Linked DNA regions of Methanothermobacter thermautotrophicus. Each later gene encodes a partner of the first gene's protein in a complex. Links are inferred from orthologs where the notes say so. Each region holds a gene or a part of one and is shown in the gene's direction. Other genes may lie near its edges.

Evidence for each region.
Region 2: the proteins of DNK57_RS03595 (region 1) and DNK57_RS04130 are in contact, whole or in part, in a crystal structure (PDB 7CNS), measured with the Thermococcus kodakarensis proteins. The link is inferred for Methanothermobacter thermautotrophicus from one-to-one orthologs. Residues at the interface, in WP_011250199.1 of Thermococcus kodakarensis: Arg6, Lys7, Ile8, Leu27, Gly28, Thr38, Arg58, Gly59, Lys60, Gly61, Ser62, Thr63, Val64, Ser66, Tyr67, Val68, Tyr70, Ala71, Lys74, Glu86, Ala87, Glu88, Thr89, Ile90, Ala92, Thr93, Ile96, Ile97; in WP_011250200.1 of Thermococcus kodakarensis: Ile25, Ala28, Leu29, Ile32, Tyr33, Ala47, Gly48, Asn53, Ile54, Ala57, Glu60, Phe61, Leu62, Tyr99, Ser128, Glu129, Ser130, Asn145, Arg146, Glu147, Gly148, Gly149, Pro150, Ser151, Leu153, Tyr164, Leu201, Gly202, Asn203, Gly227.

What each region holds. Positions count from the first base shown.
Region 1 is NZ_QKOF01000005.1:202,408-217,955, reverse strand. Bases 7,077-10,045 are described here. They hold DNK57_RS03595 (DUF126 domain-containing protein), read left to right. Parts: upstream 7,077-8,335; coding sequence 8,336-8,755; downstream 8,756-10,045. Other genes in these bases: DNK57_RS03585 (hypothetical protein), read left to right, coding at 9,225-9,767; DNK57_RS03590 (DUF5518 domain-containing protein), read right to left, coding at 8,752-9,099; truD (tRNA pseudouridine(13) synthase TruD), read left to right, coding at 7,077-8,266. Outside these bases: DNA/RNA nuclease SfsA, read right to left, coding at 1-557; cfbD (Ni-sirohydrochlorin a,c-diamide reductive cyclase catalytic subunit), read left to right, coding at 685-1,764; DNK57_RS03630 (sugar phosphate nucleotidyltransferase), read left to right, coding at 1,764-2,768; imidazole glycerol phosphate synthase subunit HisH, read left to right, coding at 2,775-3,371; DNK57_RS03620 (AIR synthase-related protein), read left to right, coding at 3,395-4,753; DNK57_RS03615 (hypothetical protein), read left to right, coding at 4,773-5,174; ftsA (coenzyme F390 synthetase), read left to right, coding at 5,538-6,887; more of truD, read left to right, coding at 7,019-7,076; DNK57_RS03575 (metal-dependent hydrolase family protein), read left to right, coding at 10,173-11,384; DNK57_RS03570 (heavy metal translocating P-type ATPase), read left to right, coding at 11,431-13,794; polC (DNA polymerase II large subunit), read right to left, coding at 13,849-15,548. UniProt on the Methanocaldococcus jannaschii protein: Component of a hydro-lyase that catalyzes the dehydration of mevalonate 5-phosphate (MVA5P) to form trans-anhydromevalonate 5-phosphate (tAHMP).
Region 2 is NZ_QKOF01000005.1:306,687-322,056, forward strand. What follows is about bases 4,491-7,281. They hold DNK57_RS04130 (aconitase X catalytic domain-containing protein), read left to right. Parts: upstream 4,491-5,190; coding sequence 5,191-6,372; downstream 6,373-7,281. Other genes in these bases: DNK57_RS04125 (single-stranded-DNA-specific exonuclease RecJ), read left to right, coding at 4,491-5,102; DNK57_RS04135 (GAF domain-containing protein), read right to left, coding at 6,383-7,281. Also shown: nicotinate mononucleotide-dependent phosphoribosyltransferase CobT, read right to left, coding at 1-1,043; DNK57_RS04110 (bifunctional N(6)-L-threonylcarbamoyladenine synthase/serine/threonine protein kinase), read left to right, coding at 1,137-2,741; DNK57_RS04115 (XTP/dITP diphosphatase), read left to right, coding at 2,799-3,362; DNK57_RS04120 (30S ribosomal protein S15), read left to right, coding at 3,362-3,763; more of DNK57_RS04125, read left to right, coding at 3,729-4,490; more of DNK57_RS04135, read right to left, coding at 7,282-7,894; DNK57_RS04140 (DUF169 domain-containing protein), read left to right, coding at 8,012-8,680; DNK57_RS04145 (DsrE family protein), read left to right, coding at 8,682-9,479; DNK57_RS04150 (DUF5400 domain-containing protein), read left to right, coding at 9,490-9,810; DNK57_RS04155 (DEAD/DEAH box helicase), read left to right, coding at 9,986-12,202; DNK57_RS04160 (tRNA (adenine-N1)-methyltransferase), read left to right, coding at 12,209-12,937; pyrB (aspartate carbamoyltransferase), read left to right, coding at 12,966-13,904; ORC1-type DNA replication protein Cdc6-1, read right to left, coding at 13,927-15,075. UniProt on the Methanocaldococcus jannaschii protein: Component of a hydro-lyase that catalyzes the dehydration of mevalonate 5-phosphate (MVA5P) to form trans-anhydromevalonate 5-phosphate (tAHMP).

The sequences.
Region 1 (15,548 bases):
TGATTTGGAGAGAAAAAACGTGCCCCCCTCCCAAATACGAGGAATAGGACACTGCAACGGTAGCCCTCAGAGAGGGCATGTTCCAGTTCCTCAACGTGTCTCCTGCCCCTCTCTGTGGGGGCGTCAGGGAAAAGTGCAAGCTCCCCCCTGACAAGGGTGCAACCCTTAACCTCAACGAGCATCCTTTCCTTTCCAGATGTCAGCAGAAAGTCGATCCTGCTTCTACCGAAGCTGTATTCCCTTTTTTCTATTCTGAAGCCTTGAAACTCATCCACTGCTGAGGATTCTATTATGCTGGCAGCCAGGTCACTGTGGAAGCCCGAGTTTACAAGCACCCACTCATCATCCCTCCGGAGGGCTATAACATCAAACTCTGTTTTTCTGTTCCCTGCAGGGGCCCTCCTAAGTATGACATCGTTTCCAGGTATCAGAAGTTCCCTTAGCCTCCCAGGGTCCCTCAGGTGGGCGATTCGCCTCTCACCATCCACATAAACAGCGACTGTGAACCTGTTGGGCCTTTCAATGTAGTTTCCTATGAGGGGATTCTCTATGATCATTGCAACCATCCTTATATATGTAGGCTTCTAAATGAATATTAATCAATCCATGGATATGAATCATGAGGAAGGAATTTGCATCGTGGTTCAGCCTATGCGCATAACTACAGACGTTTGAGGTGAAGGAATGCATCCGAGACCCAGCCCAATAGCTGCATCACTCTACACACTCAGAGACCTTGACGCTGACGTAATAATCCTCCATGGCCCCCATGGCTGCTGCTTCAGGACAGGGAGACTCCTTGAAACCGATGGAGTCCGTGTCCTAACAACTGCAATGTCAGAGCAGGATTTCATATTTGGGGCATCTGATAAACTCACAGAGACCCTCAGGAAGGCCCATGAAATGTTCTCTCCCCGGCTTGTGGGTGTGGTGGGCACCTGTGCCAGCATGATAATCGGTGAGGACCTGAGGGAGGCTGTCCAGAGGGCAGGTATACCTGCAAGGGTCCTAACAGTTGAATCCCATGGAGGCTTCGGGGAGGGTGATAACACCGAGGGCGCCATAATAGTCCTGGAGGCAGCTGCAGAGCAGGGCATAATTCCTGAAGAAGAGGCAGAGCGCCAGATAAAGATGCTGAAACTCGCAACCGAAATTGAGAAGACAAGGGGCATGGCCCAGGGGGAATACATCCGCCCATCCTACGGTGATGATAAGGATGAGGTGGCTCTTCGGGTCATTGAATCAATAATGGAAGGTAGAAGGGTGGCATTTGTCCTCAATGCCAAGAAGGAGACATCATATCTATTCGCTGACATCCTGACCCTGCCCTTCAGTTCACTGAAACCTGATAACCCCCCCATTATAATCGCGAATCTTGATAGGGATGTTGGCCTTCCAAGGATACAGAGGCATGCAGAGAACATACTCTCAGAGATAGAGGGGTGCGGTAACAGGGTGGATCACATAACAGGTGGCCTGGACGAGTACCCAATAACCGGGGCAAGGGCTGCAGAAATTTTAAGGAATGAGAAGATAGAGTTCGCAGTCGTATCAGGGGTTCCCCATGCACTCCCAGTTGAGGAACTGGATCTTGAATCCGTTGCAGTTACCGATGGGCCCAGACTGGTGGAACCACTGAGGGGACTGGGTTACACCCATGTGGTGGCTGAACTTGATGCCCATGCAAGGACACTGGGACAGAGCAGCATAGTGGGATCTGATTTTGGAGACGCCCTTAGAAGAAACATTGAAAAGGTGATATGATGGCTGAAACAGTTGGAATGATACTCTGCGGGGGATTCGGGAAACGTCTGAGACCCCTAACCGAGAGAATACCAAAACCACTCATCGAGATAAAGGAGGGCTACACCATCCTTGATAAGCAGCTCTTTGACCTTAAAAATGCAGGTATAAACACGGTGTACCTCCTTACAGGGTTCCTGGGAGAAAAAATAGAGGAGAGATATGGTGATAACTACAAGGGACTCAGGATAGAGTATGTAAGGGAGGAAAAACCACTGGGGACGCTTAACGCCATAAGACTTGGCATGGAGGCCATAGATGGAGAGAAACAGTGCATAATAAGGAATGGGGATGTTGTGGCTGACCTTAACATAAAGAAGATGATACACCTGGGCGAGATATCAGACTACCCCATGACCATGTTCATAACCCGGATGCAGTCACCCTATGGCATAGTTGAAACCAGCGGTGATAAGATAGTAAACTTCAGGGAGAAACCCCTGCTGGACTATTACATCAACGCGGGTGTCTACTTCTCCAAGGGAAACCTCGACTTCGGTGACTTTGAGTCAGGGGACATCGAAAAGACACTCTTCCCACTCATGGCAAAGGAGAACAAACTGGGCTACTACAGGGAGGACGGCCTCTTCTGGATGGCCATCGACACCTCCAAGGAACTTGAGGAGATAAGGAAGGAGTACCGTAACAGGGAGGACAAGCCATGGGGCTATGAGAAGGTCCTCATAAACACCGAGAAGTACCTCACAAAGGAGCTATTCATAAGGGAGGGATACAGGACATCCTTCCATTACCACGAGGAGAAGGATGAGACCATGTACATAATCTCAGGTTCAGGTTACATAGAATTTGATAACAGGAAGGAGTACTTCAGCAAGAACGACACCATCCGCATAGAGCCAGGGGAGAAGCACTCCATAGTGGCAATGGAGAACACGGTACTACATGAGGTATCAACACCTCACCTAAACGACACCGTGAGGGTCCAGGATTACTATACAAGGTGAGATCTCTTGATAGCCATCATAGACTATGGAAGCGGAAACCTGAGGAGCATAGCCAATGCCTTCAGGAGGATAGGGGCAGATGTCTGCGTAACATCAGATCCACAGATCCTTGATTCGGCTGACGCACTCTTACTCCCTGGTGTCGGTGCCTTTGGAAGTGCGATGGCCAGACTCGAGGGCCTGAGGGAAACCATACTCGGGAACATCAGGGAGGGGAAACCCTTCCTGGGGATATGCCTGGGGCTACAGGTCCTCCTTTCAGAGAGCCAGGAATCTCCAGGTGTCCAGGGACTTAACATGATACCTGGAAGGGTCATAAGGATACCACCAGGCAATAAGGTCCCCCATATGGGCTGGAACCAGCTAATAATCGCGGAGGACTCACCCCTCCTTGAGGGTGCTGAGGATGAGTACTTCTACTTCGTCCACTCCTACTATGCTGAACCTTCGGCTGATGTGGTCACTGCAAGGACAGAGTACGGTGTTGAGATGACAGCGGCCATCGAATCCGATAATATCCATGCAACCCAGTTCCACCCCGAAAAGAGCGGGGAGGCAGGTCTGGATGTTCTAAGAAACTTTGTAGAGATAATCAGGGCATGAGAGATCAGTGAGATGGTGAAAAAATGGATATAGAGGGATTTGTAAGGAGAAAAATTGATTCCATGGATGAAAAGTCGCTCAGGAACATACTGGCAGACCGTATACTGGAATTCAAGGATATGGACAGGGAAACATCCATAAGGATGGCGGATGCGGTTATCTATGAGGTTAAGAATACCCTTAAAACTGGCGGAGTGGATGATGACCTCCGGACCATAATATCATACCCCTCTGCAGGGGTTGGAATGGGTGAGATGGGGGTAGGATCCCGGGGTGAGGGCGACTTCTTCGTCCACAGGAGGATCGCAGATATCGTTTCAAGTACAGGTACACGTTCATTCATAAACCCTGAGGCACAGGATGATGGTGGAGTCGTAAGGACTCAAACAGAAAGCGGAGACGTATACATAACAACTGCAGTGGATGGTATACACTCACGACTCAGTGAGTACCCCTTCCTTGGGGGGTTCCATGTGACAAGGGCAGCCCTGAGGGATGTGTGCGTGATGGGTTCAAGGCCCGTGGCCCTCATAAGCGACCTCCACCTTGCCGATGATGGTGACGTCGGTAAACTATTTGACTTCACTGCGGGGGTTGCAGCAGTATCAGAACTTGTTGAAGTTCCTGTGGTCGCCGGGAGCACCCTGAGGGTCGGGGGTGACATGGTCCTCGGCGACAGGCTCGTCAGTGCAGTCGGGGCCATAGGTTTTTCAGAGACACCCCCCACAGCCAGGAGGCGGGCAGAGCCCGGAGACAGCATACTCCTCACTGAGGGATCAGGGGGAGGGACTATAACCACAACCGCAATATACCATGGACTTTTCGATGTTGTATGGGAGACCCTTGACGTGAATTTCATAAGGGCATCTGAGGCCATAATGGATTCAGGGCTCCTGGAGGATGTCCATGCAATGACTGACGTTACAAATGGTGGTCTTAGGGGCGACGCCCATGAGATATCCTCAACAGCAGGGGTTGGACTGGAATTCGATGCCGATGCAGTCATGTCCATGATAAACCCCCGTGTCCTTGGGATGCTCCAGGACCTTGACATTGACCCCCTGGGGGTCTCCATAGACTCACTCATGATAATAGCCCCCGATGATGTGGCCCCGGAGGTTATGGACACCATAAGGGGTGCGGGTGTTGATGTTGCAGAGGTTGGTAGGGTCACAGACTCAGGGGTCCCGGTTCTCCTGAGGGATGGTTCAGAGGAGGAACTCAGGCCACTCTTCCGTGAGGCGGCATACACCCAGATAAAGAAGATGGTGGGTGATAGAAGACCCGGGGACTTTGAGGAGATGAAGAGGAAGGTTGAGGATGCTGCAAGGCGTGCCATAGAAAAGAAGGACATGGTGGTCCGGATGATCTCCAGGGAATAGATTTTAAAGGATATTTAGAATGGCCTTAAGGGATATGATGGATGATGGAGGTTACATATCAACAATCGACGCTGTTCTTGCACTCACAGTGGTCTTCATAATAACAGCATCTCTCATCAACACAGAACCCCCTGTTGTGACACATGAGTCTCCGGTGGCAGGGGATGTTCTTGATGTCATGGCAGCCTATCCATCCGGTGAAAGTATACTGGATGGGCTTGCAGAGTCCCCTGACCCGACCATGGCATCGGATTTCCTCAACAGGACCCTTGAGGGAATGGACTACAATCTCACATTGGACAGCGGGTCAGGTGAGGTTACCGTGGCATCCCGGGGCTCAATGGAGGATGCAGAGGAAATTGATGTGGCTGTGAGGTCAAGGGGTAACGTCACCTTCAGACTCTATCTATGGAGATCCTGATGCAAAACTTAAATACCGGCATGGAAAATTATTAATATAGGGTGCTATAGACTATCCTTCACTCTCATTTTGCCCTGATAGTGTAGCGGATATCACGTAGGACTGCGGATCCTATTACCCGGGTTCAAGTCCCGGTCAGGGCACTCTCTTTACATTAAGGGTGGGCAATGATCTTTTTTTAAGGGTGAAGCGGCGGATTACCTTCTCTTGGTGCTGACCTTGCTCTATTTAACAGGGTTGTTGGATCCTGGAGCCGCTGGTTGTCAATGGAATGAGAGCTTAAGGGCATGTGTTCCTTCAGGTGCCCATCAATAAATCTTTATTCCATGGACTACAATCTATACTATGGAGATGGTGGTTGTTATGGGGAATTACTTCAATCCTGAAATAGAGACCATGGAACGCGGCGAACTCGACGCCCTTGTGGAGGAGAGAATAAGGTACACGGTTAACTATGCATATGAGAACTCTCCATTCTACAGCAAATGGTTCAGGGAGAACAATATTAAGCCCTCAGATATAAGGAGCCATGAGGACCTCCGGGATCTCCCGATAATAAGTGGTGAAACAGTAAGAAAAAATCAACCACCTGAAAAGGAGAGATTTGAATTCAAATGCGCCCCATGGGAGGATATCTACACAATACATGAGACCAGCGGCACCAGCGGAAGACCAAAGTCCTTCTTCCTAACATGGGAGGACTGGCAGAGGTACGCAGAGAAGTATGCAAGGTCCTTTGTATCCCAGGGATTTGAAGCAGGTGACAGGGTCGTCGTATGCGCATCCTACGGGATGAATGTCGGGGCCAACACAATGACACTGGCGGCACAGAAGATAGGGATGACAATAATACCTGAGGGCAAATGCACCTTCCCTGTGAGGATAATGGAGAACTATCGGCCAACAGGGATAGTTGCAAATGTATTCAAACTGCTGAGGCTCGCAAGGCGAATGAAGGAGCAGGGAATTGATCCCAGGGAGTCAAGCATAAAGAGGCTGGTTGTGGGCGGTGAAAGCTTCGCCCCCGAATCAAGGGCATACGTTGAGGAAATCTGGGGTGTTGATGTCTACAACACATATGGAAGCACCGAGGGTACCATGTGCGGGGAATGCCACATCAAGGAGGGCCTCCACGTCCCAGAGGACCTTGTCCACCTGGACGTCTATGACCCCAACCTCCGGGACTTCGTTGATGATGGGGAATGCGGCAGGATAGTCCTGACAACACTGCTACCGGTTGGTGAGAGGACAGGCACGCTCCTCCTCAACTATGACACCGAGGACACCACTGTGGTAATATCGAGGGATACCTGCAGATGTGGAAGGACACACATGAGAATAATGAACCCTGAAAGGGAGGCAGAGACCTTCTGGATCTCCGGTCATCCATTCAACCGGGTTGACGTTGAGGCAGCGGTTTTCCAGAGGGAGAACATGGATTACCTTACAGGAGAATATGAGGCCTTCCTCTACGGGGACGAGGATGAGGGCACCGTCACCATGAGGGTCTCCCTTGAATGTGAGGATCCAGGAAACTGTGCCAAGGAGATAATCCAGGAGAACTTTATAAGGGCCTTCTTCAAATATAAGAAGGACCTCTATGATGCCTACCTTGAGGGAACATTTGAGATAGTATTCAACTTCGTCGGGCCCGGAGAACTCGAATTTTATAAGGTTAAGGGCAGGCCAAAGCGTATAGTGGATAGGCGTTAGCATCTCTAAGGCAGGCCTGCTTGAGGTGCTGGAGACTCTGGTTTAAGGCAGCCAGTATTATAATAGATAAGTTTTAACCAATGAGGCTCCTGTTCGGGGCACTGAATTCACATAAATTATGGAGTTTAATGATGCTGAATGCGGAAACATATGTTACATCAACACCGGGTACCGGTGGCAGGATAAGATTACATAACAGGGACTTCGAGGTGGAGGAGATACCCCTCACAGAGCCCAGTGGCAGCGGCCCCAACACATGGATATGGATAGAGAAGGAGGGCAGGACAACCCTTGACGTCCTCCTGGACATTGCAAGGGAACTACACCTTGACAGGAGAAGGATGGGATTCGCCGGCATGAAGGATAAGAGGGCCGTCACCAGACAGTGGATATGTGTGAGCAACACAACACCCGAAGAGGTTAAGGCAATAGAGGAGAGGCTGAGAGGCGTTAAATTCCTCAGGGTCACAGCAAATGAGAAGAAACTCAGGATGGGCCAGCTAAGGGGCAACCGCTTCAGGATCCTTATAAGGGACACTGAGATCCCTGAACCCCTTGAGGCTGCCAGGGCGACCCTGGAGGAGCTCGAGGAGAAGGGTGTCCCCAACTACTATGGCTGGCAGCGTTTCGGGAGCCCAAGGGCAAACACCCACCTTGTTGGTCGGGCCCTTGTCCATGGCGACATAAAGGGCGCGGTTGACGCCTACATAGGAAATCCCCTTGAGGGTGAATCAGAGAGGGTTTCAGAGGCCAGGAGGGCCTATGACAGGGGCGACCTCGAGGAGGCATACGAGCTCATGCCCTCATCAATGAGGTATGAGAGGATGATGCTAAGACCCATGCTGAGGGATCTACGGAGGGGTGAGTTCTCAGATGAATCCTATGTGAGGGCCATCCATGCACTTCCAAAACCCCTCAAGAGGATGTTCGTCCACGCCTACCAGTCATACCTCTTCAACCGGGCAGTAAGTGAGAGGGCCGCCCTTGGCATAGACACCTACATCAAGGGGGATATAGTCATTGATAATGAGCAGCACATAATACATGACACTGATCCTGATGAACTGGAGGAGCTGATCCTCAACTTTGAGGCCCATCCGACGGCACCACTCTATGGCAGCAAGGTCCCCCTCGCCGGTGGCAGGCCCGGTGAGATTGAGAGAAGGATAATCGAGGACGAGGGAGTATCCCTCGAGGACTTTAACTCCATAAGGGTCCCCAAACTGGGAAGTCACGGCATGAGGAGGGCGATACGCTTCAGGATATGGGACGTGGATGCCCATGAGAGCCAGGAGGGCCTTACAGTTGAATTCTCAATACCCAGGGGATGCTATGCAACCTCTGTCCTGAGGGAGATCATGAAGAAGAACGTTGCCTAGGCCTTTATGTTGATTTCACGGTTTAATGAAGGGATACCAGTGCATCATGATCATGTCTCTCGCTGAATAATGAAAGTTTATGGAGATGATCCGGTGGAAGTTAAGTGCAGAGTTATATCACGCGGAAGGGGAAGAGGTCCCCTTCTAGTATCAGATGAACCATTGAGCTTTCTGGGAGGGGTTGACCCCAGCACAGGGGAGGTTATTGATAGAAAACATCCGCTCCATGGTAGGAGCATGAGGGGAAAGGTTATCCTCATACCCGGCGGTAAGGGCTCCACAGTGGGGTCCTATGTCATATACCAGATGGCCAGGAATGGAACAGCCCCTGCCGCCATAATATGCCTGAATGCCGAGCCAATAATCGCAACAGGGGCCATAATGGCCGGTATACCCATGGTGGACAGACCATCAGAGGACCTCCTCGGTGTCATGGAGGATTCAATGGAGGTTGAGGTGGATGCCGAGGAGGGAAAAATCAGGTTCTAATCCCTGAGGGATCTCAGTAAGCTACCGGCACTCCCACCAATGAATCCAAGACTCATATCACCTGCGAGGGCATATATGAGTATTGAGAGGATGGCCACGTTCATGATGCCAGTTTTGATGTAGACCATTAAGATGTTCAGGATACCAATGGAGGCCCCCATGATAACGCCGTTCATGGCACCGTTCAGGTAATCCTTATCAGCAATGTAACCGCAGCCCACAGAGGCCAGGAGGATAGAAAGCACACCCATCCATGATGGGATCAGCAATCTGAGGATGGGTCCAAGTATAACAGTAAGGATGATACCAGAAACAACTGCCTTCCAGTTAAATTTGATCTCCATCATCTATCACCATCAATAATAATTTTTGATGGATTATATAATTTATGGCGTTTCCCTTAAGAGAATGGAACCTCTGGCTGGGATTTTAGATCAGGGATTTTTTGAGTGTTGAAGGGGATGCATTTATGCTTACTGATAATCCTAAATCATCATATAAATGGTTACCAGTCTTCCTGATTGTCTGGTTAACAGTACTCCTCAGCTCCCACCCCAGGTTGACCTTCAAGCTCCTTGCTGGACTGTTTTTCTCTACCCTGTTAATCATCTATAAACCTGAGGGTCTCCTTGAAGGCTACAAAAGGAGGATATTCATCCTGACACTCATATTATATCCCCCCGCCGAATTTGCACTGAAACTTCTGGCATCATTGGCTCCCCTGGCAGTGAACATGGCGGAACACTTTACTGCGGGCCTTGTGGTGTCAGTTTATCTTTCAACACTCCTACACGGCACCCTACGGAAGCTGGGCCACTGGGAGAGGTTAGTCTTCACGGTATCAGTAGCAGTCTTCTTATGTCTCCTCTATGAAATCACAGGGTTTTTAATCTACTATGAGCCAACTGCAGCCCTCTACTCAGACACGATGAGGGACCTCTCAATGAACATGGCCGGAGCTGTAATGGCAGCTACCCTGTTATCTAACTACGAGGCAAAATCAGGAATATAGGGGGTGCAATGCTGGCTGGAACCAGCAGTTAAGTTTAGGGAGTTATCATGGGAATGATGGGGGTATGGGGTCTGGTCCGGGTCCCGGGCCTGAGCTATTATTCACCGGGGGATTATCTGAGGCACTTCCAGCATCTGTACTGCCCCTTACCTCCTTGGTGTCCTGGGCAGAGTTCAGACTGCTCCTCTGGAAGTATGACCTGTAGATTACCAGTGCCAGTATAGCAATCACCACTATGGCCCCAAATAGGAGTATATACTCTGAGGATGACTGACCAGATTCATCCAATAAAAAGGAGTCAGGAAACATATCATTCACTTCCCCTAAATATATAGGTTTCAGCGCAATATATAATTTTTTACATGATTGAAGATGAACATTCAAGGTCTTTTCAGGGGTTATTCCATGAGATTTGCGGTCAGGGGTGAATTACTGGACATTTATTCCGGGGAGCATGATAGAAGGTACGTGGTTGTTGAAAACGGCAGGATAAAATCCATTGAGAGTAAGATCAGTGACCTTGAGATTATTGATGCCTCCGATAATTTCATTCTCCCGGGCTTCATTGACCTCCACACCCATCTAATGGAGGATGGATTCAGGACAGAGAGCAAACTTGAGGATCCACTCTCACTCTACTTCTACCGGGCCCTTGAGAATATGAGGGCCACCCTGCAGGCAGGTGTTACAACGGTAAGGGACGCGGGTCTTGCAGACCTCGGTGTTAAGATGGCCTCCGACCGGCACATCATCCAGGCGCCCAGGATGCAGATAAGCGTCACACCCCTCTCGATCACAGGGGGCCACTTCGACTTTCACACACGTTCCGGACTCAACATTGAAAGGAGATACAGGGGTCTCCCTTCAGGTATCTGTGATGGGGTCCCATCTGTGAGGAAGAAGACGAGGGAGGTCCTGAGGGCAGGGGCGGATGTTGTGAAGGTAATGGCAACTGGTGGAGTCATGAGCAGCACAGACAGACCATCAGACACCCAGTTCACACCGTCAGAACTTGCAGCCATAGTTGAGGAGGCATCATTCAGGGGTAAAAGGGTCATGGTCCATGCCCATGGTCTCCAGGGGATAAAGAATTCCATAAAGGCAGGTGTTCATTCAGTTGAACATGGAACCTACCTGGATAAAAGGACCGCCAGGTTGATGGCTGAAAGGGGTGTCTACCTGGTGCCAACATTCCTGGTAACCCGCCTCAACAATGAAAAGGCCATGAGGGGAGAACTGGCAGAATACAGCCGCAGGGACGCCATTGAGGTGGCAGGAGTCCACAGGGAGAACATGGAGATGGCCTACAATGAGGGTGTGCGGATGGTTATGGGCACAGACTCAGGCGTTGTTGAGCATGGAATGAACCTCCTTGAATTGTCCTACCTTACAGAGACAGGTATGGAACCACTGGAAGCCATAAGGGCTGGAACCATAAATGCAGCAGAATGTATGGGGTGGGAGGACAGGATAGGTTCAATAGAAAAGGGTAAAATTGCAGATATTGTTGTAACTGAGGTGAATCCCGTGGAGGAGATAGATGAACTCTCCAGGCCCCTGAACATACTCCTGGTTGTAAGGGATGGTATAATCTACAGGGATGACCTGGTCTCGTGATTGGCCGAAGTTACAGGTCTTGAATCATGGATCTGGCGGAATGTAAATGAAAAGAATAACGATAAGGATAGGTGGAATGGGGTGCGCCGCATGCGCCCTAAAGATCGAGGAGGCCCTCAAAGGACTTGATGGTGTCAGTGACGCCACAGTAAACCTTGTTGAGGGAAAAGTTTCCATTGAATACGACCCTGGAAGGGTGGAACTCTCCGACATGGAGGCCACAATTGAGGATGCCGGCTACACTGTACTCAACGAGAACATAGCCATGGCTGTGGGTGGTATGAGCTGCGTGATGTGCGCACAGAAAATAGAATCTGCCCTTAGGGAACTTGAGGGTGTGAGCAGCGCCACAGTCAACCTTGCAGCTGAAAAGGCCTACATATCATATAACCCCTCCCTGACCTCGGTGGAGGACCTCAGAAGGACCGTGGAGGGTCTGGGATACACCGTCACGGGCCTGGAGGGTGAAGAGGTCAGGGAGGACCTTAAACCAGAACTTAGAAGGATAATTGTGGGGTTCGGGGTTTCAGTTCCCCTCATGGCAGCGATGTACCTCGGTTTACACCCCCCCGGAGGGGGTGTATTCATACTCCTCGTTTCAATCATACCCTTCATCTATGTCTCAGGACCAATATTCAGGGGTGCTCTCAGATCACTTAGATCAGGGACACTTGACATGGATGTAATGTACTCAATGGGTATAGGTGTGGCATTCCTTTCAAGCATCCTTGGCACCTCAGGGATTCTCCCCTCCGATTTCATGTTCTATGACACCGCACTGATGCTGGCATCCTTCCTCACCCTAGGAAGGTACCTGGAGGCACGTGCCAGGGGTAAAACATCAGAGGCCGTCAGGAGACTCATGGAACTCCAGCCAGACACCGCCACGGTCCTAAGGGACGGCAGGGAAGTTGAGGTGAGGATCCATGACATAGAGGTGGGTGATGAGGTCATCGTGAGGCCCGGGGACAGGGTACCGGCTGATGGAAGGGTCATGGAGGGATCATCCTACGTGGATGAATCCATGATAACAGGCGAGCCCCTCCCTGTCCTTAAAAAACCTGGATCAGAGGTTGTTGCAGGAACAATAAACACCGATGGCATCCTGAGGTTCGGGGTTGAACGAACCGGTGATGAAACCTTCCTTTCAGGGATAATAAGACTGGTTGAAGGGGCCCAGGCATCAAAGCCACCCATCCAGAGGATTGCTGACAGGGTAGTATCCTACTTCATACCCGCGGTTCTGCTTGTCGCAACATCAGCTTTTCTGTTCTGGTACCTTGTTGAGGGCGCCGGGCTCCTGATATCCCTCACGGTCCTCATATCTGTACTTGTGGTGGCCTGCCCATGCGCACTGGGCCTTGCAACCCCAACCGCTGTCACGGCAGGTATAGGGAGGGGGGCTGAACTTGGAATACTCATAAAGAAGGGTGAGGCCCTTGAGTTGTCCGACAGGATATCCTGTGTGATCTTCGATAAGACAGGCACCCTGACACGTGGAAGGCCCAGGGTCACAGACATTGTTGGTGATGTGCTTGGACTGGCAGCAGCCCTTGAAAGAAAATCCAGGCACCCAATAGCAGCTGCAGTAACTGAGAGGGCTGAGGAGGAGGGTGTTGATGTTCCTGAGGCTGAGGAATTCAGGGCCATACCCGGCATGGGCCTTGAGGGGAGGGTGAAATCGCACCATGTACTTGCAGGTAACCGGGCCCTCATGGAGAGATACGGCATCCCCATCGACCGCTGGGACCCTGAAAAATTTGAATCAGATGGCAAGACCGTGGTCATAGTCGCAGTCGATGGGGAGGTGAAGGGAATCATAGCAGTCTCCGATGAGATAAAGGAGGGTTCAGCGCTGGCTGTCCGGGAACTGGATAGGATGGGGATAGGTACTGCAATGATAACCGGAGATAACAGGAATACTGCGGAGGCAGTGGCCCGTGAGGTTGGGATAGATACAGTGATTGCAGGGGTCCTCCCCGGGGATAAGGCGGCAAGGGTGGCTGAATTCAGGGATGGGGGTGAAGGGGTTGCCTTTGTGGGCGACGGTATAAACGATGCACCTGCACTTGCAGAGGCAGACCTGGGGGTGGCTGTTGGTAGCGGAACAGACATAGCAAGGGAGGCCGGTGAGGTTGTCCTCATGGGGGATGACCCCCTTGATGTTCCAGCGGCCCTACAGCTTGCAGGGAAGGTCATATCAAGGATCCGGCAGAACATCTTCTGGGCCTTCGCCTACAACGTTGTTCTGATACCACTGGCTGCCGGGGCCCTCTACCCCCTGGGGATTGTGTTCCGACCGGAATACGCGGGCATGGCCATGGCCCTCAGTTCAGTGACCGTGGTGTCCCTTTCACTCACCCTCAGGGGGTACACACCACCTGCAAGAAGGTTGAGGGAGGGGCAGTGAGAAGCTTAATCATGATTTCGAAGTATCTGGAACGCAAACTGTGAGTCCATCGGTTTAGAGGAATACGTCCAGTGAACTCTGTTTTGACCGGTCACTCTCAAAGAGGGAGTTGACACCGTACTCAAGTATCTCTATGCGCTGCATCAGGTACGGGTCTATGGGGTACCTTGATGCGAGGTCCTTTGATATCTCAAGGTACTTTATGACGGAACCCTTGGAGACGGTGAGCACAAGGTTCCCCCCGCATCTGCACTCCCCGCTGAGGGGTATGCGACGGTACTTCCGGTTGCACTTTGTGCATCGGACCTTCTGGCGTGAGAAGGCCCTTATGTTACCCATCATGTCAGGGAGGAAGTGTGACATGAGGACGCCCTCAACAACACCCCTCTGATCAACGGCCCTTATCTTCTCTGCAAGGGTTATCTGGGATTCAACCTTCTCCTTCATGGTGGGGAGCATCTTGTAGAGGCACACCTTCGGACCCTCATCTATGCTTGAGGTGTTATGGGAGAACATGAGACCCGTGTACTGTTCGGGCTTCCCGAGGCGCTTTTCGACGTTATCTATAACATCAAGAAGTTCCGCAGGCCTCGGGTGGTCAAAGCTCCTCTCATAGACCTCAAGGGGTATCATGTCCATGGTGTCTATGTTGTGGGATTCATCATCGATCTCCTCTGGATCGATCCTCGTTGATAAAACAAGGGGAGCGTCCATGCTCCCGCCCCTTGAACTGGGTAGATAGGACTTTGAGAAGTTGAGTAGTGCGTCCAGGAGGAGCATCACAGAGTCCTCGTCACTGTCACAGTTCCTCCTCTTGGCTGAATGGAAGTATGGATGGGCGTAGCATGCAGATGCACCCGTGAACCCTATGATCCTCCCAAGGACAGCAGCTGAGGTGTGGGGTGCGAGGCCTGCTATCAGGTGACCCACAAGGTCATCCCTTGTTTTAACGTTGTAGAACCTTTCAAGGCCATAGAACCTCTCGAGGAGGTCATCGACGAAGCAGGCAACCCTCACCAGGTAGTCTGCACAGTTCTCTGATATGACAACATCCTGGACCCTCAGTTCAAGTATCTGGTCCTCATCCTCAAGTTCATCACCATAGCAGTCCCTGGTGTACCCGAGCTCCCTGAGCCTCTTAACACTCACACCAACCTCTCTGGGCGTGAAGTGTGTCAGGGGGAGGTCAGTGGAGTCATGGCGTATTGTGGCATCCTTGAAGGTGTAAACATCATTCTTAGCCCTCAGTATGCCCTTTTCAAGGGGTTCAGGGAATTTTTGAGTGGATATCATGCCCTCAACCCCCTTTATTTCATCCAGCTTACGCACCGAAACATTTTCAGCCGCCCTCTTCAGGAGCGCTGCCAGGTTGATCTTTCTCCTACCAGGCTCTCCTATCACGGTCCTTGATCCGCAGCTAGGGCAGATGGACTGCATGGAGCTGACCCTGCATGATGGACATGTGGCGCGCCCTATTTCAACCACAATTGAGCCCTTCTTTGCAGCGTCGGCTATGTTACGCCGGCTACCCCCATACTTACCGATGGGGAAGAGGACGTGGGGTGCAGGCCTCATCTTCCGCTCCTTTGTCTTTTCAGGCCTGCCGACACGCGTGCCGATGTAGGTTGGGGCCTTCTTCATTATCCTGACAGATGATACCATGTTAAGTGACCCCACGGTATCGGATGAATCCTCAAGGGGCTTTCTGAGGGTTTTTAGCAGAGCATAGGCGTCATCATACCCTATAACCACCA
Region 2 (15,370 bases), 100 kb from region 1 along the record:
ATACGCTCCCTGACCATTTCAACGGGTACGCCATGGAGCAGTGCCAGGAGCATGGCGCCTCCGGCACCAACACCCTCCTTCACAGAGCCACTGAGGTACTCATGGAGGCCCCTGTGGGACGCAGCCCCGAAATCAGGGTCAACCGCATAGATGTCAATATCACCTATCTGATCTGCTATCCTGTTTATATCAGAGGTGCTGTCCTCTGCAACAAATATGGTCGTTGCAATTGCAGTATCTGAAAAGTCGAATTCCGGGTCAATGGCCTTCATAAGGGCGCAGACCGCTGTCATCTGGGTACCACCTGCGAGGGTCACCGGTACAGTGCTCCCCATGCATATCCCTGCAACAGCAGGTATCATGGGGTCCCCCACTGCCTCCACTGCCCTGAAGGGTTCCCTGCGACAGTCTCCCTTCTCGATTCCGGCATTACTGAGGCCTGCCATCACAACCTCCCTCTTGAGGTCGTGTGGGTTGTGGGGCATGCTGGCGCTGACCCTGAAATCAGCATCATAGCCCAGGGCCGTTAAAACACCCAGAGCGGTTGTTGTACCTGCCGGTGTGCTCTCACCAACCACGAGGTGCTCTGTGAGGCATGAAAGGGTTCTTCCAACCATCAAGCCCCTCTCATATATCCTTTCAGGATCAGAGACCGCCCTCCCCGTCCTTATATCACCCCCGGATTCAGAGTTGATGTTTATGTATGGGACGTCTGGTTTAACCGAGGCCCCGGCATCTGCCACCAGGAAGGGGACCTCCGCAAGTTCCAGGGCCACCTTGGTTATCACTGCTGGTGTGGGGGCTGCCTCCCCCTCCACTATGGTCTGGGGTATCTCAGGAAGACACCTTGGAGCATCATGAACTATTAGTTCAACATCGGCTGCCGGAGTGTACTCTGTGAGTTCGGGGCTTGCCCCTGCCCCTGTTATTCCGGGGATTTTTGATGTCTCAGTTGTTGCAACGGCGCAGATGAAGAGGGCATCCCTGTCAGTAACACCTTCAAGGTAATCGCCTGAACCATAGATCTTCAGTCCATCAAACATTTCCATTCACCTTTCCAACGATACAATAGTTATAACCGGAGATACATAAATTAGTTACACTCCAAAGGAGCAGGCCCACAGGTGGTTAATTAAATGTTGTGTCTTGGTATAGAGGGAACTGCAGAGAAGACAGGTGTTGGTATCGTAGATGAGGATGGAACTGTCCTATCCCTGCGCGGAAAGCCACTTATACCTGAAACCGGAGGTATACACCCAAGGGAGGCTGCCGAACACCACGCAAAATGGATACCCCGCCTCGTGGACGAGGCATGCAGTGATGCAGGTGTTGAACTGGGGGAAATAGGACTGATATCCTTTTCAAGGGGGCCGGGGCTTGGGCCAGCCCTCAGGACAGTTGCAACAGCTGCAAGGACCCTTGCACTTTCACTTGATGTCCCCATAGTCGGTGTTAACCACTGCATAGGTCACATAGAGATAGGCCGGCTCACCACAGGGGCCAGTGACCCTGTTTCACTCTATGTGAGCGGCGGGAACACCCAGGTCATAGCCTTCAACCAGGGAAGGTACCGTGTCTTCGGTGAAACCCTCGACATAGCCGTCGGGAACATGCTTGACCAGTTTGCAAGGGAGGCCGGCCTGGGGCACCCGGGGGGGCCGGTCATTGAGAGGCTTGCATTGAAGTCTTCAGAGTACATTGAACTCCCCTACAGTGTTAAGGGGATGGATATATCCTTCTCAGGACTTCTAACTGCTGCTTTAAGAAAACTGGAGGTTGGCGCAGGGCTTGAGGACCTGGCATACAGCATCCAAGAAACAGCATTTTCAATGCTGGTGGAGGTTACAGAGCGTGCCCTGGCATACACGGAAAAGAATCAGGTCCTCCTATGCGGTGGAGTGGCTGTTAACAGTCGCCTGAGGGATATGCTGAGGGACATGTGCCTGGAGCACAACGTGGAATTCCACATGCCTCCCCCTGAGTACTGTGGGGATAACGGTGCAATGATAGCCTGGCTCGGCCACCTCGTCTACAGGTACAAGGGCCCCGATGCCATTGAGGAAACAGGGGTTGTGCAGCGCTACAGGACCGATGATGTGGATGTTCCCTGGATGAGGGAATCAGAGGATGGAATAGAGCTCCCGCCTGACATCCTGGCCAAGGGTGCTGAGGCGAATATATACAGGGGCCAGTGGATCGGTAGGCCATGCATAATAAAGGAGAGGATATCCAAGGCTTACCGGATACCTGAAATTGATCAGAAACTCCGATCATCCAGGACCAGAAGGGAGGCCAGGCTCATCAACCAGGCAAAGGGCGCCGGGGTACATACGCCCATCCTCTTCGATGTTGACCCCCATGGAGGGGTTATGGTCATGGAGGATGTTAGCGGGACCCAGTTCAGGGACGCTGTTGAGGATACAGGCCTCTGTTTAAGGATCGGTGAGGCCATAGGGAGGCTCCACCGGGCTGGTATAATACACGGGGATCTCACAGGGTCCAACATAATCCTCAGGGGGGATGAGGTGGTCTTCATAGACTTTGGACTTGGCAGGTTCTCAGATGAAGTAGAGGATATGGGTGTTGATCTCCTCGTCCTCAAGAAGTCCCTTGAGAGCACCCACTACGCCCTTGCAGAGGAGTGCTTCAGCAGGGTCCTTGAGGGTTACGGTAAAATAATAGATGCTGATATCAGGTCAAAGATAAGGGAGATAGAGTCCAGGGGAAGATACACTGACTGAGGTTCAGAATTAGAGGCAACACCCAAACCAATGAACAAGCCAACCTGGAGGTTCATCATGAAGATAACATTTATAACTGGTAATAAACACAAGTTATCTGAGGCAGAGAAGATATTCCATGGTACTGGAATAGAACTGATGCATGCTGATCTGGGCTACCCTGAACTTCAGGGAACACTTGAGGAGGTGGCCCGCTACGGTGCAGAGTATGCTGCCAGGATCATGGATGGTCCTGTGATCGTTGAGGACGCAGGACTCTTTATAAGGGCTCTTAAATGGTTTCCAGGACCCTATTCTGCCTATGTACAGGATACCATCGGAAACCCCGGCATATTAAAGCTCATGGAAAATGTTGAAGATCGCTACGCCGAGTTCAGGTCGGCTGTTGGGTTCTGCACCCCCAACTCCGAACCCGAGGTTTTTTTAGGCGTGGTGAAGGGACGTATAGGCACTGAGGAACGCGGAACCCGGGGTTTCGCCTTCGACCCGTTATTCTATCCCGAAGGGATGGATAAAAGCTTCGGAGAAATCAGTGCCGATGAGAAGAACAGGTTTTCGCATCGAAGCAGAGCCCTTAAAAAATTTGCAGAATGGTACATTGAAAATTATGAGGTGATTTGATGTCTCTAAAACCTGAGTGGGTTGAATACTCAAATGAAGAAATAGAGGATCTTATAGTCAAGCTATACAGGGAGGGCAACTCCGCCAGCAAAATAGGTATAATACTGAGGGACCAGCACGGTATACCCAGCGTAAAGGCCGTTACAGGGCTTAAAATAACACAGATACTTGATAAGCATGAAATGAAACCTGAATACCCTGAGGACCTGATGAATCTCATAAGGAAGGCTGTTAACATAAGGGACCACCTTAAGGAACACCCAAAGGACCTCCACACCAGGAGGGGCCTTCAGATTGTTGAATCAAAGATAAGACGCCTTGTCAGGTACTATGTGAGAGAAGGTGTCCTTCCTGAAGGATGGAGATATGACCCACAGAAAGCAGCCCTCCTCGTCAAGTAAACTCCCCGACTCAATTCTCAAGAAGGGTGCAGAGGCCTCAAAGGTCCTTGAAGAGCACCTTGAAAGGGGAAACATAATAAGGATCATATCCCACAACGACGCGGATGGTCTATCAGCTGCGGGAGTTGTTGCAAGGGCCATTTCATCCCGGAATGGCCAGTTCCACATCTCCATCCTCTCCAGGCTGAAGAAGGATTTCATTAAGAAATTATCGGGAGAGAAATACTCCCTCTTCTTTTTCTGTGATATGGGAAGCGCCTACATTGAAGAGATATCCCGCCTGAAGGGTGATGTCATAGTAGCTGATCATCATCAGCCCTCTGAATCAGGGGCAGAATCCAATGTTGTTCACATAAACCCGCATCTGCATGGGCTTGATGGTAGCAGGGACCTTAGCGCGTCCGGGACAGCCTATCTGGCCACTAGAGTCATTAACAGGGACACCGCACCCCTCGCCCTCGTCGGTGCCCTGGGGGACATGCAGTACACTGACGGATTCACCGGTGCAAACAGGTTCATCATGGAGGAGGCTGTTGAATCGGGTGTCCTTCAGGTCCACAGTGACCTCAGGCTGGCATCAAGGTACACCGAACCCCTCTACCGGTCCATTGCATACACCTTCAACCCGGCCCTGCCTGGACTCACCGGGGATATGGAGGCTTCTATGGGATTCCTTGAGAGGACGGGTGTATCCTATGGCGTTAAGTACCCTGATCTGTCCCCTGAGGAGAGGGATGTTCTGAGGGATGAACTTACAAGGATAAACCCCGACATATTCGGGGAGGTGTTCACGTCCAGGGAATTCAGGGATATCGGTGACCTCTCTGACATTGCAGGGGTGCTTGATGCCTGTGGAAAGAACCGGAAATACGGCATAGGAATCGGACTGTGCCTCGGTGAAAGGGGAGGTGCCCTTGATGTGGCCCTCGAACTCCAGAAGAACTACCGCGAGGAGCTTGTGAAGGGCCTTGCATGGATAAGGAGGGAGGGCTCCACGACCATGGAGAACCTTCAGTACATCTACAGTGAGGATAAGGCCTTCAAGGGTATAATGGGGACCATAGCAAGCATATCCCTCTCCCTCAAAATTCTTGACCCTGACATCCCACTCCTCGGACTTTCCAGGATGGATCAGCACGTCAAGGTATCTGCAAGGACAACCAGGCCAGTGGTTGAAAGGGGCGTTAACTTGGGGGTTGCACTGAGGGATGCTGCCGCAAGTTTCGGTGGCACTGGGGGAGGACATGATATAGCTGCCGGGGCCATGATCCCCTACAGGGATATGGAGAGTTTCCTGCAGCTAGTTGATGAGATACTGGGGACCCAGAGTGGTTCCTGAATGGTATATAAAGAGTTTAGAGTTTCCAGAACTCGATACGGGACCAATCCTGGTTCCGCATCAGACGCCATGTGTGGGGTTGTGAAACGTGTACCTTGATAGGACAGAAGAGATGATGTATGATGGTGAATTTGGTGAGACGATCCAGCAGAGTATGGAGATACTCGTTGCCCTTGGTGATATCTACGGTGCTGAGAGGATGGTTGACATATCCTCTGCCCAGGTCTCAGGGGTATCCTACAAGACAATAGGTGACGCAGGCCTTGAATACCTGGAGGACCTCCGTAAAAGGGGTGCTCGGGTGAAGGTTGCAAGTACCCTTAACCCGGCAGGAATGGACCTGCAGAGATGGAGGGAGATGGGTTTCTCAGAGGAATTCGCCAGTAGGCAGATAAGGATAGTTGAGGCCTACTCTGCCATGGATGTCATGAACACCTGCACCTGCACGCCCTACCTCATAGGTAACATCCCCCTCAGGGGCTCACATGTTGCCTGGTCAGAGTCCTCAGCAGTTTCCTATGCCAACTCTGTTCTGGGAGCCAGGACAAACCGTGAGGGTGGTCCAGGGGCCCTTGCAGCAGCCATATGTGGTAAGACTCCAGAGTATGGTTACCATCTCCAAGAGAACCGCAGGGCCACCCTGAGGGTTGATGTTGAATGTGAACTCTCGGGCTCGGATTACGGGGCCCTTGGTTACATTACAGGAAAGATTGCAGGTGAAGGTGTGCCCTATTTCACATTCACTGGAAATTCCTCTCCTGATGACCTCAAGGCCCTTGGGGCTGCCATGGCATCGTCCGGTGCGGTTGCACTCTACCATGTGGACGGGGTGACACCCGAGTACATGGAGGCCTCTCCTCATGAAGCAGAGGACAGCATTACGGTTGAGGCCGCTGATATACTTGAGGCAAGGGAGGAGCTGTCCACCACGGACGATGATCCTGACCTCATATGCCTGGGATGTCCGCACTGTTCCCTGGATGAGATCAGGAGGATAGCCTCATTTTTAAGGAAAAATAGGTCTCCCTGTGACCTGTGGATTTGTACCTCTGCTGCCGTAAGGAGTGCTGCAAGGAGGATGGGCTACACAGAAGTCATAGAGGCCGCGGGTGGAATGGTTGTATCTGACACCTGCATGGTGGTTGCACCCGTGGAGGAGCTGGGCTATGAGGTTCTTGGTGTTGACTCTGCCAAGGCCGCCAACTATGTCCCCGGCATGTGTGGCCTTGATGCTGTCTATGATGACTGGATGAAGCTCATCAGGCCTTAAAAGTTATAACTTATAAGTTATAACTTTTCCTCTGGAGAGCGCTTCCAAGCTGGAGCCCTATTGATGAAATGTTCTCAAGGCTTATCCTGTTGTAGGGTTTAACACTGTAACTTGCCAGGTTTAAAATTCCAGTTATCTCGCCTGAAAACTTAATAGGGATCATTAGAATTGTTTTTATATTGTTTCTTCTTATGGATTCATGTAGCATGCGGTATTCAGGGGACTCCGAGGTTATGTATATAACTCCCTCCTTCTCAATGGACCTCTCAAAGAGTTCTGTGAAGGCTCCGGCCATGCACATTCTGCTGAGGGTTTCTGGAAGATTCCTCTGAACCCTGAGCTGGAGTTCCCTCTCCTCCTCCATGAGATAGATGCAGCCCATTTCAAATTCCAGGGTTTCTATCACGGCCTCGATTGATTTCTCAAGCATTTTATCCTCTTCCTCATCACTGTTTATAATTTCGGAAACCCTGTTCATTGCAAGGAGTGTTCTTATGAACTCATCCTTCTCCTGTCTCAGTTTCTCCATTTCAAGGTACTCTGAGACCTCGTCGGCCACCATCTCTATGATTTCAAGAATCTGTGATGATATGGAGTCATCGGGGCTTCTGATGATTAGGGCTCCCTTCGCCCTCTCCTCTGTGATTAGGGGTACTGCAAGCATGAGCCCCTGGTCATGCATCCAGGGCACCGTCTCGAGGGTTTCAATGCTCCGGTAGATGAAGTATTCAAATTCAGTTAGATCCCCTGACTCGGGGTATTCGTAGACCCTCCTGATTCCAGATGCGTCGCTGAGGACCACTGAAAGCTGTCTAAGGTCCATTATGGTGGATAACTCGTCCCTTATTGAATTCATAAGTTCCTCAATGCTGCCAGAGGATGACCTCAGCCTTGTGATGGTGAGCAGGACCTCAAGTTCATTCTTCGAAAACGATGAAGTTGCCATGTCCCTCCCTATTATGACCCAGAAATTGTTTACAGGTGTGACTGAGAGGCTGTAGTTCCTCCTTATCCCATCCCTTCCCCTCAGATCAACCTGTATCGTGCCCTGGGACTTCATCCTGTTCTCAATGAGGACAATGCTCTCCCGGTCCATGATATCCCCAAGGCACTGTGCACCCGGGAACATCCTTCTGAAAAGGCTGTTGGATACCACTATGTCCATGAGGGTGTTTATGGTGAACACAAGTTTATCAGGGTCATCTATTTTTCTTTCAAGTTCCAGGAGTTCCAGGAGGTTGCTGTGAATTTTTGAGGCATTTTTTATAAGTTCAGAGTCTCTGGAGGTGTCTCCAGTGTATTCAACAGCGCCCTCAAGGTCTCCCACAGGCATCCACAGCTTGCTCCTTCCAACCGTCCTGTATGTTACAAGACCCCTGGCCTCCAGTATGTGGAGGTACTTGAGCACCGTAGCCCTGCTCCTGTTTATTCCACGGGTTATCTTGTCCAGCATGCACTCCTCTGGAGGATTTGATTCCAGGTAGGACATTATCATCTTCTCGGTTTCAGAGAGTTTCTCCACTGACATCACCCCAATGATAACTATAGTATAACCATTAATTATAACTGTATAGAAAAATTTAAATACCTGTTTTTTATACTTTTTTGTATAGTTATACTATAATGTAGAGGTGGTTAAATGGATTACCGGAAGATTGCAGAAGATCTCAAGGAACTCCTGGAAATGGAGGGCAGCCCGGTGGCTGTCAAATTAGTTAAAAATGAAGAAATAAATGGTGAAAAACTTGAAAAGAAGAGGCACTGCGAGTTCATACAGGATTCACGCCTTAAAGGTGTCAGGGGATATGCAACCGCAGAAGAACACCTCTGCAAGGGTGGCGCAGCAGTCCTTGGACTATGCAGGGTACCGCCCCAGGTTGCAGATGGAAGCCTCTACCACAAACTTGGAAACTACAGCACGCTTGAAGCTGCCGCCGAAACCGTGGAGGCCGTGCCTGCAGTCGATGGAGAGTACCATGCCTCAGTCTATGCTCCACTCGAAGATGCTGACTTTGAACCAGACGCCGTTGTTTTAATACTTAAACCGGCACAGGCACTTAGACTCAGCCAGGCATACCTCCATGATAGAGGTGGTAGGATAACCGGTGACTACTCAGGGATACAGTCACTCTGTGCAGATGCAGTTGCAGCTGTCATGGAGCGGGGAATCCCAAACATGACAATGGGCTGTAACGGTTCAAGGAAATATGCAGGTATCAGACCAGAGGAGCTTGCAGTCGGATTGCCAGCATCCGACCTTGAAGGAATTGTGGCTGCCCTCAAAAAATTCAGGGAAAAATGGGGATAAAATGAAGGTAAATCTTAGAGGAGTGAACAGATACGCTGCAGCCATAATAACAGACAATATCCTCAAAAATGGTGTTCAGAACCTCCAGCTGATCCTGAAGGAGGACTGCGAAGAGGTCAGAAGAATTGCAGAGAAGCACCATATGGACTATTCCCCCAGAGAGACAGAGAAGGGTCTGGTGGTTAACATTTCACCTCAGGGCATTGAAGAGATAGATGTTACCGGAGAAACATGTCCAGGGCCGGTTATAATCGCAGGGGATAAAATCTCCTCAATGGAGGCCGGGATGAGGATAAAGATAAAATCAGGTAGCAGCGACGTAATTGATGACCTTGCACTCTCAGCTCCTGAAATGAACGCAAAGGTCATTGAAAAATCAGATAACCACCTTATCCTGGAGAAAACAGATGCTCCCCGGAAATTGGAATTTGCAGGAAGGGATAAGGTACTCGTTGTCCAGAGCAACGGGACAGGGAATGCAGAGAGGGCCTACGCCACCTTCATATTCTCAAAGGCGGCCCTCAGCATGGGAAAGGATGTCACCATATTCCTCCTCATGGATGGTGTGAGTATTGCAAGGAAGGGTGGTGCAGCCACAGTAAAACATCCCGCCTTCCCGCGACTGGATGAACTCATGGCCGAGGTCCTTGATATGGGCGTTAAGATCTATGTCTGTGAGATGAGCGCCCAGTTCAGGGGGCTCAGAGAGGATAACATTGTTGAGGGCTGCAAGATAGCGGGTGCAGCCACATTCATAACACTGCTGAGTGACCCCAGCTACGCTGTGGTAAACTTCTAGAGGTGATAATATGTATCAGGTCATTATATTCGCACTGCTCCTTGCAGGAATCCCATCAGGTTTCATAACCTTCCGTATAATGGGGATGAGGATGGCCCCACACTTTGGAGTTCTCATCCTGGCGCTCATTGCAACTGCAGCAAATATCATGGCAGGCAATGTGACCCTGAACTATGTTGCAGTGGCTCTGCAGATCCTCACAGGGATTTCAGCCTACACACAGTTCCTCCCTGTTCTGAGGGACAACTTTCAGGCCGCGCCGCTCTATGCATGTCATCTGAGCACAGTCACCGTTGCTGCGGTGCTCGCAGCTGCCTCAGTCCCACTTTAACTTCCCTTAAATCTTTTAGACCAGTTGAACACGCATCATCCCCAATAAAACCCCATTTACTCCTTCTTTTAATCTCTGAAACCTCAAATTAGGAAGGCCAAAGCCTCAGGTAACCTGATTTTCAGCACTGAAAGTAACCTGAACCTTAAATAAATTGATGACCAGATAAAAGACCATGGCAAGGTACATAGAGCACCCCCTCATAAAGCCAGAGAAAATAGAGGCAAGGACCTACCAGCAGTTGCTGGCGGCAGACGTCCTCAGAAAGGGCAACTCAATGATAGTCGCCCCCACTGCCCTCGGAAAGACGGTTGTGGCTGTCCTTGTGGCTGCAGAGAGGCTCAGGAAATACAGGGAATCAAAGGTACTTATTCTATCACCAAGCAAACCCCTGGCCATACAGCATGAGGAGAGCTTCAGGGAGTTCATGCTTGCAACCTGCACATCCCTCACAGGCAGCATAAAACCTGAAGAGAGAAAAGAACGGTGGATTGAATCCCAGGTGATATCCGCTACCCCACAGACAATCGAATCCGACATCCTTGCTGGAAGATACGACCTCAGGGACGTTTCACTCATTGTATTCGATGAATGCCACCGGGCGGTTGGATCATACTCATACGTATTCCTTGCATCAAATTATGTACAGAACGCCAGGAACCCCCTCATACTGGGACTCACAGCATCTCCCGGTGCGGATGATGACAAAATAAAAACTGTCTGCGAGAACCTCTTCATGAAGAAGATTGTGGTTAAAACTGAGGGGGACCCTGATGTTAGGCCCTACCTCAAGCCCATAAAAATAGAATGGGTTAAGGTCAGGATGACCCCAGAACTTGAGGAGATAAGGGAACTCCTGAGAAAGGTCCTTAAAAATCGGCTCAAGATGCTCAAAAACCTCGGGGTTATAGACACGGTCAGTGTGGGTAAGAAGGACCTCCTGAAGGCAAGGGGCCGCGTCCAGAACAGGATAGCGCGGTCAACCACGCCACCAAAGGCATGCTACAGGGCCATATCACTCATAGCATCCTGTATAAACGTTGAACACGCCCTTGAACTCCTTGAAACCCAGGGCATAAGGCCACTCCACAAGTACCTTCTAAGATTAAAGGGGAAAAAAACAAAGGCCGCAAAGGGCCTCCTTGCAGATCCTGACTTCACGAGAGCAATGCACCTCACAAGAAGAGCCATGATGTCAGGGATGGAACACCCTAAACTTGACAGGCTAATGGAGATACTTAAAGGGGAACTTAAGGGGGATGACGCTAGGATAATAGTTTTCACGCAGTTCCGCGACACCCTGGAGGAGATATACCAGAGGTGCAAACGTGAAGGTATCAGCGCGGTTAAATTTTATGGACAGAACAGCAGGAGCGGAGAGAAGGGTCTCACCCAGAAACAGCAGAGGGACATAATAAAATCCTTCCGCATGGGAAACCATGATGTGCTCCTATCAACCAGCGTGGCCGAGGAAGGGATAGATATCCCCTCTGTAGACCTTGTGGTAATGTATGAACCTGTCCCCTCTGAGATAAGGATGATACAGAGACGTGGAAGGACTGGGAGAAAGAGGAGGGGCCGCATGATTGTCCTCATAACAGAGAAGACACGGGATGAGGCATACTACTACTCAAGTATCAGGAAGGAGAGATCCATGAAGGAGAACCTCAGGGGAGGATCAATCAACGTGGAGGTTAACCCCGTGGAGACACCCAAATCCTTGGGGCCCTTCATCTATGCTGATTCCCGTGAGGTAAACTCAAGGGTACTCCGGGAACTCAAAAAGATAGGGGTGGATTTTGAATTGAAACCCCTTGCGGTGGGTGACTATCAGATCAGCGAGGAGACCATAATTGAGAGAAAGACAACACAGGACTTTATTGGTTCAATTATAGATAAAAGACTGTACAAACAGGCAAAGGAGATGGTCAAAAACTTTAAAAGGCCTGTTATGATCATAGAGGGTGATGGCCTTTATTCAGGCTTCATAAATCCAGACGCCATCAGGGGTGCCCTTGCAGCCGTGGCAGTTGACTTCGGGATACCGATAATACCCACAAGGTCAGCCGCAGATACTGCTGCAATGATAAGGAGGATAGCCCTGAGAGAACAGAGCGAAGGCAAACCTGATATCCGTGTTCGCACAGATAGGAAGCCCCTTACCCTGAGGGAGAAGCAACTCTTCATCGTGGAATCACTGCCAAATATCGGTTCAAAGTATGCTGAAAGGCTACTGGAGACCTTCGGTTCAGTTGAGGGTGTTATGAACGCCTCAGAGAAGGAACTGCGTAGCGTTGATGGTATAGGTGCAAAGAGGGCCTCGGAAATCAGGCGTGTCATTGAGGCAGAATTTAGGAGACCCCATGAAGCCACAAATTCAAGGGATAGGTGATTGAACTTGCGCATACTTATGGATGAGAGAGGTAAAAAATATCTTTTAGAGGAAGGAGAGGACTTCCAGAGTGATATGGGAATCATCGAGGCAGAAAAAGTTGAGGATTCCAAACCAGGGGATGTCCTCAGGACCCACCTCGGAAAGGAGATCTATGTCATAAAGCCCAGCCTCTCAGATTACCTTGAACTCATGGAGCGGAGGTGTTCAATACTCCTCCCCAAGGATATAGGGATGATATGTGCATATACCGGGATAGTTGAAGGTTCAAGGGTTGTTGATGCGGGTACCGGTGCGGGTACAGTTGCAATGTACCTCGCCAATATGGTGGGAGAATCAGGGCACGTGACAACCTATGAAATACGTGAGGAATTTGCTGAGATAGCAGAGAAAAACATTTCAGCCTTTGGATTCAAAAATGTGGAGGTTAAGAACAGGGATATAAAGGAGGGTATAGAGGAGGATGACCTCGACCTGGTTTTTCTTGATCTGCCAAGGCCATGGGAGCTTATGGAGGATGTTCATGATTCCCTCCTGAAGGGTGGCTGGGCAGTCTTCTACAACCCCTACATTGAACAGGTGAAGCTGATACACAGAATAGGTTCAAAGGTTGGATTCACAGATATAAGGACATTTGAAACCATTGAACGTGAAATAGAGGTCAGAAAGCAGGGAACAAGGCCCCGTACAAGGATGGTCGGTCATACAGGGTACCTGACATTCATGAGAAAGTAGGTTATGAATAAATCTGGAAGGGTTGCTGATGTTTGAAAACGTTATCTCAATAAAGGATTTTAGAAGGGAGGATATTGAGTTCATCCTCAGGGAAGCCGAGAAGATGGAGCCTGTTGCATCAGGAGAGAAATCTTCCAGCGCCCTCAGGGGGAAGATACTCGGGATGATGTTTTATGAGCCATCAACAAGGACGCGTTTATCTTTTGAAACTGCCATGAAACGCCTGGGGGGGAGCGTTGTTGGATTTGCAGATACAGGGGCAACATCCGCAGTCAAGGGTGAGAGCCTTACTGACACCGCAATGATGCTTTCGGCCTACTCCGACGCCATAGTTATAAGGCACAACCTTGAAGGTGCGGCCCGTTACATATCGGACGTTGTGGATGTTCCTGTGATAAACGCAGGGGATGGTGCCGGGCAGCACCCTACCCAGACCCTACTGGACCTCTACACCATGAAGAGGTACTTTGGGAGGATAGGTTCCCTCAGCGTAGCACTGGTTGGTGACCTGAAATACGGGAGGACAGTTCACTCACTTGCCTATGCCCTTGCTGTTTTCGGTGCCAGCATGAGCTTTGTATCACCGCCAGTCCTCAGGATGCCAGATAACATTATACATGACTTGAGGGGAGCAGGAGTTGAGGTTAAGGAGACAGAAAGACTTGATGATGTCATAGACGATGTGGATGTCCTTTATGTTACAAGGATACAGAAGGAACGCTTCCCTGACCCTGAGGAGTATTCAAGGATAAGGGGAGCCTACCACATAGATAGATCCGCCGTTGCTGACAGGGACCTGATAGTGATGCATCCACTCCCCAGGATAGATGAGATATCCCCTGAGGTGGATTCGCTTCCACAGGCCATGTACTTCAGGCAGGCATTTTATGGTGTTCCGGTCAGGATGGCCCTCTTGAGGATGTTAATAATGGGGAGGGGAGGAGCAGAGAATCAGAAGATAGTTTGACAGGAAATGTCCATGGACAGCATCAGACACCCCAGAGTGAATCCTCCAGGATCGATGTCTCGCACTGGAGGTCTATTATATTTGTACGTCCCTTACCCCTTCCCCTTGAGACCGTGTTTGTGGATATCAGGCCAAGCATTTCAAGCTCATTTATGAAGTCAAATATTCTCCTGTAGGAAACAGAGTCTCCCTTAGCTATTTCCTTGTAGACCTCATAGAGCCTTCCGGAGGTTATCTCCTCCTTCCTCTTTGTAAGGTAGAGTATGGCCTCAAGCACCCTCTGCTGCTGGCTTGGCAGTGTCAGTATTATGTCTGTGATCTTGTTGTGTTCTATGTAGTCCTTGGCCTCCCTCACAAAGTCGCCCAAGACCATGTCAGATTCCCTTTCATCAGCAATTTCGCCGGCTGTCCTCAGGAGGTCCAGGGCGTACCTTGCGTCACCCTCCTCCTTTGCCGCCAGGGCTGCGCAGAGGGGTATGACATCATCCTCAAGGGCACCCTCCTTGAAGGACAGCTTCGACCTCTCCTCAAGGATGTCAACAAGTTGCTGGGCTCCATAGGGTGGGAAAACTATTTCCCTGTCCCTGAGGCTGCTCCTGACCCTGGGTTTTATGAATTTCTTAAACTCGACATAGTTGCTTATGGAGAGGATGGAGACATTATCCGTCCTTGTTAGGGTGTAAAGGAGGCCATCACCATCGTTTCTTAGGAGTATGTCTATCTCATCAAGGACAACCATGAGTATCATATCCTGGCCAAAGGCGTTTTTCTTGAACATGTTCCTGAAGGTGTTCACGATTTCAGCCTTTGTCCAGCCACGGTAGGGGACATCACGACCAAGTTGCTGGCATAATCTTGCTATCACCTGGTACTCTGTTGTGTAATCTGTGCAGCGGATGTACTCTGTCCTTATATTCACGTCACAGTCCTTCGATGCTTCCTTCAGCTGCTTCATTGCAAATTTTGCAACTGCAGTTTTCCCTGTACCTGTTTTACCATAGATTGTGATATCAGGGGGTGTGACTCCATTGAGGGCCTCAACCCAGTACTTGGCTATGGATCGTATCTGTTCCTCCCTGTGGGGTAACCTGTCAGGAAGGAACCTGTGATCAAGATATTTTTTATCCTTAAAAACAGATTCTTTGTCCCCTATCTCATCAAAAATGTTCATAGTACCACTTCAACTAATTTTTAGAGAAAACTGCTGCGTAAAATCTCAATAAAGGCCCTGAAACTTGTGTGCAGTTAAATTTAGGATTATTTTGACCTTTTTAGCTGGCAGCGCCCCTTCAATACCATGCCCTAGATTCTGGGTGTGGTGGATTTCAAGTGTAAATTCTCTTATTCTAACTATTAGATAAAAGTTTTTATTAAAATCAGAGTTTTAGATAATAATGCCTGTGAGACATCCATTTCAACTGTAACTATATGCGTCACTGACAGAAATCAGATGAGAGAGGTGGATT